One region of the Dorea sp. AF24-7LB genome, then DNA from elsewhere that is predicted to be linked to it. Evidence: a T-box and tRNA genes for the amino acid it is inferred to sense, from the RefSeq annotation. Region 1 holds a T-box; the other holds one or more tRNA genes.
The links. A T-box is a leader RNA that pairs with one kind of tRNA and senses whether it is charged. The one in region 1 lies ahead of leuS (leucine--tRNA ligase), so its partner is inferred to be a tRNA-Leu.

Region 1 (5,306 bases):
ATGCCATCTCATTGTAATTCATATTTATGCTATCTCCTTTATCGATCCGTTTTCTATCCACAAGCATACCACTTCATAGACTAAAAAGAAAGGGAAAAGAAGGACGGCTACTGCAATTTGTACAATAACCGTCCTTGTCTTATCTGTAATTCTCTTATATATAATGTTAAAGTTAAAAAATACCATACGAATCGTTCCGTACTTCGTACTACCACAATTCTATTATTATTTCATTACAATATTAATGATCTTCTTCGGTACATAGATCTCTTTGATGATATTTCCGGTCAGTTTGTCTGCAATTGCTTCTTTTCCTGCTGTAATCGCTTCTTCTTTGCTACTTTCTGCTGCAATAGAGATAACTGCTCTTGTCTTACCATTGATCTGTACAGGTACCTGGATTTCATCATCTTTCATGGCTTCTTCATCGTATGTTGGCCATCCGGCTTTGAATACACTGCCTTCATGACCTAACTGCTCCCAAACTTCTTCTGCGATATGCGGTGCAAATGGTGAAAGCAGTACTGCCATTGTAGATAATGTCTCTGTATCGATTCCGCCTGCTTTTTTCGCAATCTCGATCAGTTTGTTATTATGCTCCATAAATCCGGAAATCGCTGTATTCAGGCTGAAGCTTTCCAGACGGGTTGTGATATCTTTTGCAAGCTTATGACGTTCTTTGATCATCTCTTTGGTAGCTTCGATGTTTGCATCTTTGCTGTCCATAACCAGATTCCAGAATCTCTTCAGGAAACGGTTTACTCCGTCAATACCACGGTCATCCCACTCAGCATCTAACTCCGGTGGTCCTACAAAAAGTTCATACATTCTCAGGGAATCGCATCCGTAATCTCTTACAAGATCGTCAGGAGATACAACATTTCCCTTGGATTTACTCATCTTGATACCGTTCTTACCTGTGATCATTCCCTGGTTGAACAATTTGTGGAATGGCTCATCAAAGTCAATCACTCCAATATCACAAAGGAATTTGGTATAGAAACGGGAGTATAAAAGATGCAGTACCGCATGTTCCACACCACCGATATACATATCTACCGGAAGCATTGCGTCTGCTTTCTCTCTGGATACTAATTCCTTATCGTTATGGTTATCTACATATCTCAAGAAATACCATGAAGATCCGGCCCACTGTGGCATTGTATTTGTCTCTCTCTTCGCATCAGCGCCACACTGCGGGCATTTACAATTTACCCACTCGTCAATTGCAGCAAGCGGAGATTCTCCTGTTCCTGTCGGCTCGTAGGACTCTACATCCGGCAGACGTAACGGCAGTTCTTCTTCCGGTACCGGAACATTGCCACATTTTGGACAGTGTACGATCGGGATTGGTTCTCCCCAGTATCTTTGACGTGAGAATACCCAGTCACGCAGTTTGTAATTAACAGTAGCTCGACCAATTCCACGTTCTTCGATAATGTGTGGTGCTTCTTTTTTCAGTACAGAAGATTCCATACCATTCCACTCACCGGAATTAATCATTGTTCCGGAAGCTTCTGTGTATGCTTCTGTCATATTTTCAATTTCTTTTCCGTCTTTTGCGATAACCTGGATGATCGGGATGCCGAATTTTGTTGCAAATTCAAAGTCACGGTCATCGTGAGCCGGTACACACATGATTGCTCCTGTACCATAATCTGCAAGTACATAATCAGATAACCAGATTGGTGTCTTCTCGCCATTTAACGGGTTGATTGCATAACTTCCTGTAAATACACCTGTCTTTTCCTTATCCTGCATACGGTCTACATTAGACTTCATGGATGCATCGTAAATGTACTTCTCAACTTCTTCTCTTGTCTCATCTGTAGCCAGGCTCTTTGCAAGTTCATGCTCCGGAGCCAGTACCATAAAGGTTGCTCCATATAATGTATCTGGTCTGGTTGTATATACTGTGATCTTTTCTTCTCTTCCTTCTACCGGGAAGTCAACTTCTGCACCATAAGATTTACCAATCCAGTCTGTCTGCATCTTCTTAACTTTCTCAGGCCAGTCTAATTTGTCCAGATCATTTAAAAGTCGGTCTGCATATGCTGTGATTTTTAACATCCACTGCCGCAGATTCTTCTTGGTAACTTCTGCTCCGCAGCGTTCACATTTACCATTTACAACTTCTTCGTTTGCAAGACCTGTCTTGCAGGACGGGCACCAGTTGATTGGGAACTCTTTCTCATATGCAAGGCCCTCTTTGAACATCTTCACGAAAATCCACTGTGTCCACTTATAGAAATTCGGATCTGTTGTATTTACTTCACGATCCCAGTCATATAAAGCTGCGATCTCGTTGATCTGTCTCTTGATATTTTTAATATTTGCTTCTGTGGAAATAGACGGATGTACACCCATCTTAATTGCATAGTTCTCAGCCGGAAGTCCGAATGCATCCCATCCCATCGGATGAATGATGTAATAGCCCTGCTGCAATTTATAACGGCTCCATACATCAGAGATTACATAACCTCTCCAGTGTCCTACATGAAGTCCATTTCCTGATGGATATGGGAACATATCCAGACAATAATATTTCTCTCTTTTGCTTCCGTCATCGTTCGTTGTCACATTGACCGGGTTCTTTTCCCAGTTTTCGCGCCATTTTTTCTCGATTGCCTTATGATTATAAGGGATCTTTGACATCTTTCCATTCCTCCTGTTTTCTAAATAACTTTTTATGTTTGATTTCCACCTTCAGAGCCTGCCGGAGGCTTTTTGTATAATAGAAACTGAAATTCTTATTATATAAAAATATAAGCCTCCTCATCTCTAAGAGACGAAAAGGCTTGATTTCCGTGGTACCACTCTTCTTCACCCGGATATACCGGATGCACTCATTCACTTCTGTAACGGGAAGACCCGCTATTATCTACTCCTGTTCAATAATAGAACTCCGAGGCGAGTTGGGAGATTACGCTTGCTGTCTCACACCAACCGACAGCTCTCTGAAAAACAATGATCTCTTAATATTCCTCTTCAACGTTTCTGCGTTATTCCCATCTATTATATGAAGAATGTTAAAATAAGTCAACCCCTATCTTAAGATTGCACCACTCCAAAACGATATTTTTTATTCTACATCTTTCAGCGCATCCAGATCTTCTTCTCCGGTACGGACTTTAATGACTTTCTGTACGTTGTAAACAAAGATCTTGCCATCTCCGATACGTCCTGTATACAATGTTTTCTTTACGGTTTCTACTACTTTTTCAACCGGAATACTTCCTATTATTACTTCAACTTTTACTTTCGGAAGCACTGTTACATCCATTTCTACACCACGATATTTTTCTCCGGCGCCTTTCTGGATACCGCATCCCATAACCTGTGTTACAGTCATTCCGGTTACACCAAGTGTATTTAATGCATTTTTCAGTTTTTCATACCGGGAAAGTTTTGCAATAATTACAACTTTATGAATACCTGTCTCTGCATCTACAGGCGTAGTTACCTTCACTGCCGCTGCACGCTGTACTTCTGATGCCGCATCATAATCGCTCTCACCAAGTTCTGTATTTTCATTTACATTCATACCTCCACCTGTAACATCCATTAAACTGAATCCTGCATAAGCAGAAGAAAGTCCATGTTCCGTTGCATCCAGACCGATAATTTCCTCTTCTTCCGAAACCCGAAGTCCCAATGTTCTATCGATCACTTTAAACACGATCGTCATTGTAATTGCTGTCATTATCTCTTTTGTCATAATCGTCCTCCTTCTCTCATTACCTGTCTGAAAAATCATGAAATAAAGAAAGGCATGGATTTCTGTCGCCAACATACAAAAAACCACACCTTTGTGTTCTTTATCCCTGCAATGATTATCAGAAAGCAAAGGCGCTTCGAGAATAATCTCGAAGCGCCTTTGCTTTCATGCGGTTTAGTTTAGTGTACGTTTTTTCAGTTGTCAAGTCGTATGTACAATTTTCAGAATTTTATATAAAAATCTAAAAAATAGTTGTTCCTTTTCGTCATTTCGTGTATAATAAGCTCAAGTACTCATACTGATATTATTCAGTAAATCTGATACATAAAGGAGAGTTTGCCATGGTAAATTTATTAACAGGCCCAAAAGGCAGCGGAAAAACACAAACAATGATTGAGCAGGCTAATGCGCAGGCTAAGAGATGCAACGGAAATGTTGTTTTTATCAAAAAAACACATCGCGACACAGCAAGTGTAGCATTTGATATCCGTACAATCTGTATGGATGATTTTCCAACAATTACTAACACAGATGAATATATCGGATTCTTATATGGTATGTACAGTTCTAACCATGATATCGAGTGTATCTTTATCGATGGTATTTTAAAACATGCTGACATTTCTCTGGAAAATATTCCGGAATTTATCGAACGACTGAAAAAACTCTCTAGCGAATGCAACATTGACTTTTATGTAAGCATCAGTGCTGCCAAAGACGATTTATCCGCAGTTAATACTGACGGTTGCACATTTTTAAATTAATGATCTGATCAGGACAACAGCAGGCGGCTTTTTGTATTCAGAAGCTGCCTGTTTTTATATGATAGGAAATTGCATTCCCCATCATGTAAAAAACCTCCGGCAGGATGCGCATTATAACGCTTATTTAAAAGAATGAAAAAGAGGAACAAACAATGGACAAGAACGAAAGACAAAGACTGAGGCGCCGCCGACGGAAGCTTAGAAGAATCTATCTTCACGTCAGACGCGCTGTTGTAATTCTGATTCTGCTTCTGATCTGCTTTGGAATCTTTTCCGGAATCAAAGCAATTGTACATGCAATTACCGGCTCCAGTCCGAAGACGGAACAGACAGCTCAAAAAAAGAAAAAGAAGGCACCTTCAATTGACACTTCCGGTGTAACCGTGAATGAATTTACGATCAAAGGAAAGAGTAATCCTTCCACAACTTCCCTGACTATAAGTTCCATGGGAGATTGTACGCTTGGTACAGATGAACATTTTGATTCTTCGACCAGCCTGCCAGCTTACTATAATCAATACGGCGCTGATTATTTCTTCAAAAATGTAAAATCCATTCTGGAAAAGGATGATCTTTCTATTGTGAATTTTGAAGGAACACTGACTACAGAGACAACGAGAGAAAATAAAAGTTACGCCTTCAAGGCGCCACCGGAATATGCACAGATTCTGTCAAACAATTCGGTAGAAGCTGCCAATACAGCGAACAATCACAGCTCTGATTACGGCGAACAGAGTTATACCGATACAATCAAAAACCTGACCGATGCCGGTATCGCTCCATTCGGATACGATACCGTTGATATCATTAAAATCGGCAAGATC
Region 2 (5,306 bases), on a different contig from region 1:
TCTACCGGACGCATCAGCGCTTTCTTCGCAAGAAGTGCCGCTTTGTCAAACGTACCTCCGATTCCGACACCGATCACCATTGGCGGACATGGATTCGGTCCTGCTGTCTCAACGACTTCCAGAATAAAATCTTTGATACCCTGCAGTCCTGCAGATGGCTTGAACATACGGATCTGGCTCATATTTTCACTGCCAAATCCCTTCGGGCCTACTGTGATCTTCACCTGTTCTCCAGGAACGATCTCCGTGTAGAGCATTGCCGGTGTATTATCTCCGGTATTTCCTCTGCGCACAGGATCTTTCACAACAGATTTGCGCAGATAGCCCTTGTCATATCCTCTTCTTACGCCTTCATTTACCGCTTCTGTAAGATCACCGCCTGTCAGGTGTACATCCTGTCCGATTTCAAGGAAGACACATGCCATACCGGTATCCTGACAGATCGGTACTTCCTGTGCACCTGCAATCTCATAATTCTCTATAATATTGTCTAACACGCCTTGCGCAATCTCCCAGTCTTCACATGCACGGCACTTCTCGATTGCACCTTTCACATCTTCCGGAAGAAACTGGTTCGCCTGAATGCATAATTTTTCTACAACTTCTGTAATTTTTGCCACATCAATTTCACGCATTATGCAGTACCTCCATTGCATTTTTATTCACTTTTTCTATCATATTCTCTTTTGGCAGATTTTTCAATTCTTTTTTCAGATCATACCGGGTACTCATATGCCAGAAAAATTCTCCTGTAAATAAAACTTTATGCATCCAGTCTTCTTTAAGCCATGCTCCGATCAGCCGTCTCACAGAATAAATCCGTCTGCTGGCATCTATCTGTTCAAGCTGAAGTTCGTACGGTGTCATCTGCTTTGGATAATGTACCGTATTTCCATTATATTTTGCCCAGTTTCTATGTATCAGACGGTCTTTATTTGCCTCATATGCCGGTGTCCCCGGTACAAAATACATGCTCTGGATCAGTACGCCCTGAATATGATTGCGGATCACGAAATCCGCCAGTTCTTTTCCACAACCCTTTTTCTGATTGTCCGACCCAAGAATAAATAATCCGCGCACGCTCAGTCCATGTTTCTGGATATTGCGGATAGATTTTTCAATCTCTTTTCTTGTACTCTTTTTGTGATAAGTTTCAAAAGATGCATCATCAATAAACTCGATACCCATATCTAGCTCAAAAAATCCAGCTTTCTTTAACAGCTCTAACATCTCATCATCGAAACCCACTTCATATCTTGCCTGGATATTAAAACGATATTTGATTCCGCTGTCTATGATCGCATGCAGGACTTCCATTGCCCATTTCTGGTCAGCAAAGAAATTATCATCCGTGATCCACAAATCCTGCACAATTCTGTGATTTCCTTTTTCAAAAAAATCAATGGAATATTTAATATCTTCTATAATATTTTCCGGTGTACGTTTTCTGACACATCTGCCAAAATGTCTCACAAGCGCACAGTAGTCGCAGTTATGCGGACATCCTCTAGAGGCATGTACCTGCGGCCAAATCGTCATATGTTTTGTCATCTTCTTATAATTATGAATCAGACTTCTGTCCGGGATCACATCGATATTTTCCGGCGGAACCGTCTTTCCTGTGCTGTAAAATTCTCCCTCTTCCAGCCAGGCGTATCCAGCCGTATCCGGTTTCTTTTTCTCCTGTATCATTTTTATAAGTGGAAGAATCGTCTCATCACCTTCACCCAGCATCACATAGTCGCAATAGTTCACTGCTTCTTTCACATTCATGGATGCATGTAACCCACCCATCACAATGGTTGCATTCGTATGCTCCTTCAAATATGTTGCGATCTGATACCCGCGAACCGCCGCATAAGTAAAAATGCTGATAAATATAATATTCGCATCCTGAAGATCCTTCATCGGAATCTTAGAAATCGACTCACTATACATATAAGTATCCGGATACTCCCGCTTCACAATCGTCGCAAGTGTATTTAAGCCCACCGACGGTGTGCGGATATAGCGGTCATATACGAAATAATTTAAAATTGTGGGTTTATACGGGCGATTGCCCGGCTCAATAAAACGAATTTTCATCTGTTTCTTTCCTCCACCCTGTCTTTTCTCGTTTGCCGTTATTATTATAAGCCTCTTTTCTATTTTTATAAAGAATTTTCTTGACATTCGTTTCAAAATACATTATCATAATTTTGTTGCTTTGAGTAACAAGTATGCGGATATGGCGGAATGGCAGACGCACAAGACTCAAAATCTTGCGAGGGTGACTTCGTGTGGGTTCAAGTCCCACTATCCGCAGGTATTAAGAAAGCAGTAATGATTTTTGGTCATTACTGCTTTTTCTTTACATAAAACTTCCCGTTTCCGCAAAATATAATTCATCTTATAAAATAACCTCACCTGATTCTCATATCATCAGAAACAGGTGAGGTTCGTTAATTATTATTAAGAGATATTATTGTGCCATAGCATCAATATCCAGGCTGTATCCCATAACTTCTCCTACATCTGTACATTTCCCTTTAACAACAATTTTTTTGTCTTTTGATAATTTTTTTACATCATTTTTTTGTTTATCATTTTGTGTATTACATTGAATTCCAATTATAGCGTATTCATCATCATCCGGAAGTACAGTAATGTATTTACAATCACTATCAATTGTTGATACTCTTCCTGTAATTCTTAAATATTTCCCTTTGTATTTGTCAGATGCAGCAGCAGCATTATCTTCCAAAGCTTTCATTAATTCACTTGCAGATACATTTTTATATTCTATTTTTTTCTTTTCGCTTTTCTTAGTATCTTTCTTTTCCGAAGATGCAGTATTACTTTCTGTATTCCCTGTTGATGAATCATTGTTTCCTCCTTTTGTAGCCATACTAATTGCTGCAATAACAATCACTATGATGACTATCCATTTTAACTTACCACCCTTTTTCTTCATTCTGTAATCCTCCTACTTTGGTGTGACAGCATAATTTTCAATTCTGCTATCCAGATGTTATTAGTTTACTATTAGTTGATTGTAAAGTCAACTAATTAAAGGTATTTTCCACCAATCAAATACATATAATGTAGTACACTAACCAAAAGGAGATTTTGGTATGGTTGATTTTGGAAACACATTAAAGACATTACGATTAAGAGAAAATATGACACAGGCGCAGCTTGCCCAAAAACTTGGTTTGACCAAATCCGTTATCAGTGCATACGAAACTGGTTTACGTCTGCCGTCTTATGATGTGCTCATCCATATTTCTAAAATTTTCAAAGTATCTACGGATTATCTGCTTGGTGTAGAATCACAGCAGGGGATAGATTTATCCGGTATTTCTGAAGAAGAAGTAACTGCTCTTAAGAATCTGATCAAAGCCATGCGCAACAGGCATTAAAAACTCTGCAATTTTAATATTCATAATACGAAATAAACCTCCCCGGAGTTACAACTCCAGGGAGGTTTATTTCGTATACCCATTGAATACTCATATCATTCTTTGCCTGACGGCAGTATAACATATGTATTCCGCCATTTCAAATTATATTTCATCTACATAGGGAACATTGCCGCATCCAGCGAAGTCAGATCTTTCTCCCGGATGGAATACACGCCATCATCATCCTTCTCGATCTGGACTTTACGAACTTCCGCTTTCCCATACTCCGGACTTTTAAGCTTGTCAGCCATGAGATCATACATTTCCTGCAGCATCAGCTCATTGAGCTTATCGTCTGACGGAATCTTCTTTAACGTCTTCATCTTCGCTTCCAGCTTCTTCGTCAGCTCGTCCTGTAATCCTGAGAAGCACTTAAGCGGTTTCACTTTTACTTTCACCGAGAACCCCTCGTCTATTTTTTCGGCGCTCTGCACTTTGTAATTCGCGGCTTTTAAAATGTCCTGAAACAGCAGGCGGAACTTCTCTGTCATCTTTTCGGAAGCACCTATACTGTCCAGACCACTGCTCTGCATCATCGTATCAATATTTTCCTGATATAAGTTCTTTACTTCTTTCTCTGTAGCATCTGTCTGCTTCTTGTATTCCTTGAACTTCCCTTTATAACTGGCATCCAGTGTTGCCGTCACATAGGCTTTTGCGTCTTTTTCACGCATCCCGCAGCCGGACAGGAGTCCCACAAGCAGTATGCAGACAATGAAAATACTTCCATATTTTTTAAGAACCATCTTTCTACTCATATCTTTTTCCTCCATTTTCCCGTAAGCTATCGCTTATAGCCTGTCTTTACGATACCTTACAGGATGGAAGTTTTCAATATGTATCCGTTTATTTTACCAGTTTTTTTCCGATATCAAAACAGTCAAATGTCGCAAAATAGTCCTTTGGTGTCTCAGCGCGTCGAATGAGCTGTGCTGTGCCGTCTTCTTTCAGTAACACTTCTGCTGATTTTAATTTGCCATTGTAATTGTATCCCATTGCAAATCCGTGTGCGCCGGTATCATGGATTACAAGCAGGTCTCCAATATCGATCTTCGGGAGCATACGGTCGATTGCAAATTTATCATTATTTTCACAGAGAGAGCCTGTGACATCATATTTGCAGTTGCATGGTTTGTTCTCTTTGCCCATAACTGTAATATGATGATAAGCACCGTACATTGCCGGACGCATTAAGTTTACAGCACATGCATCTACACCAATGTATTCTTTGTATGTATGTTTCTCATGGATTGCTTTTGTAACAAGACAGCCGTACGGTCCCATCATGAAACGTCCAAGCTCTGTGTAAATCTCAACATCTCCCATTCCTGCCGGTGTCAGCACTTCTTCATACACACGTCTTACGCCTTCTCCGATCACACGGATGTCATTTGGCTCCTGATCCGGGTTGTAAGGGATACCGACACCACCGGATAAGTTAATAAATTTAATATGAACGCCTGTTTCTTTCTGTAATTTGACAGCCACTTCAAAAAGAACTTTCGCAAGCATCGGATAATATTCATTCGTAACGGTATTACTTGCCAGGAATGCATGAATACCGAATTCTTTCGCACCTTTTGCTTTCAAAATCTTAAATGCCTCGAAAATCTGCTCCGTTGTCATTCCATACTTGGAATCTCCCGGATTGTCCATGATGTCATTACTGATTTTGAAAAGTCCGCCCGGATTGTATCGGCAGCTGATCGTCTCCGGAATATGTCCGATTGCTTTCTCAAGAAAATCAATATGTGTAATATCATCCAGGTTGATGATCGCACCTAATTCTTCTGCTTTTTTGAACTCTTCTGCCGGTGTATCATTGGACGAAAACATGATGTCATTTCCTCTTGCTCCGATTGC

Region 2: it encodes a tRNA-Leu, which carries the amino acid that the T-box ahead of leuS (leucine--tRNA ligase) is inferred to sense. The anticodon was not compared.

What each region holds. Positions count from the first base shown of each region.
Region 1 is NZ_QUFR01000017.1:5,755-11,060, forward strand. It holds gene DWY31_RS12855 (NAD(P)-dependent malic enzyme) at 1-22, opposite strand, end outside; gene leuS (leucine--tRNA ligase) at 226-2,655, opposite strand; T-box leader at 2,782-3,001, opposite strand; partial or broken gene DWY31_RS14290 (P-II family nitrogen regulator) at 3,083-3,700, opposite strand; gene DWY31_RS12875 (hypothetical protein) at 4,060-4,482, shown strand; gene DWY31_RS12880 (CapA family protein) at 4,635-5,306, shown strand, end outside.
Region 2 is NZ_QUFR01000001.1:397,292-402,597, forward strand. It holds gene DWY31_RS01975 (fumarate hydratase) at 1-635, opposite strand, end outside; gene DWY31_RS01980 (B12-binding domain-containing radical SAM protein) at 628-2,085, opposite strand; tRNA gene DWY31_RS01985 (tRNA-Leu) at 2,222-2,304, shown strand; gene DWY31_RS01990 (OB-fold protein) at 2,462-2,953, opposite strand; gene DWY31_RS01995 (helix-turn-helix domain-containing protein) at 3,114-3,401, shown strand; gene DWY31_RS02000 (hypothetical protein) at 3,557-4,201, opposite strand; gene DWY31_RS02005 (diaminopimelate decarboxylase) at 4,290-5,306, opposite strand, start outside.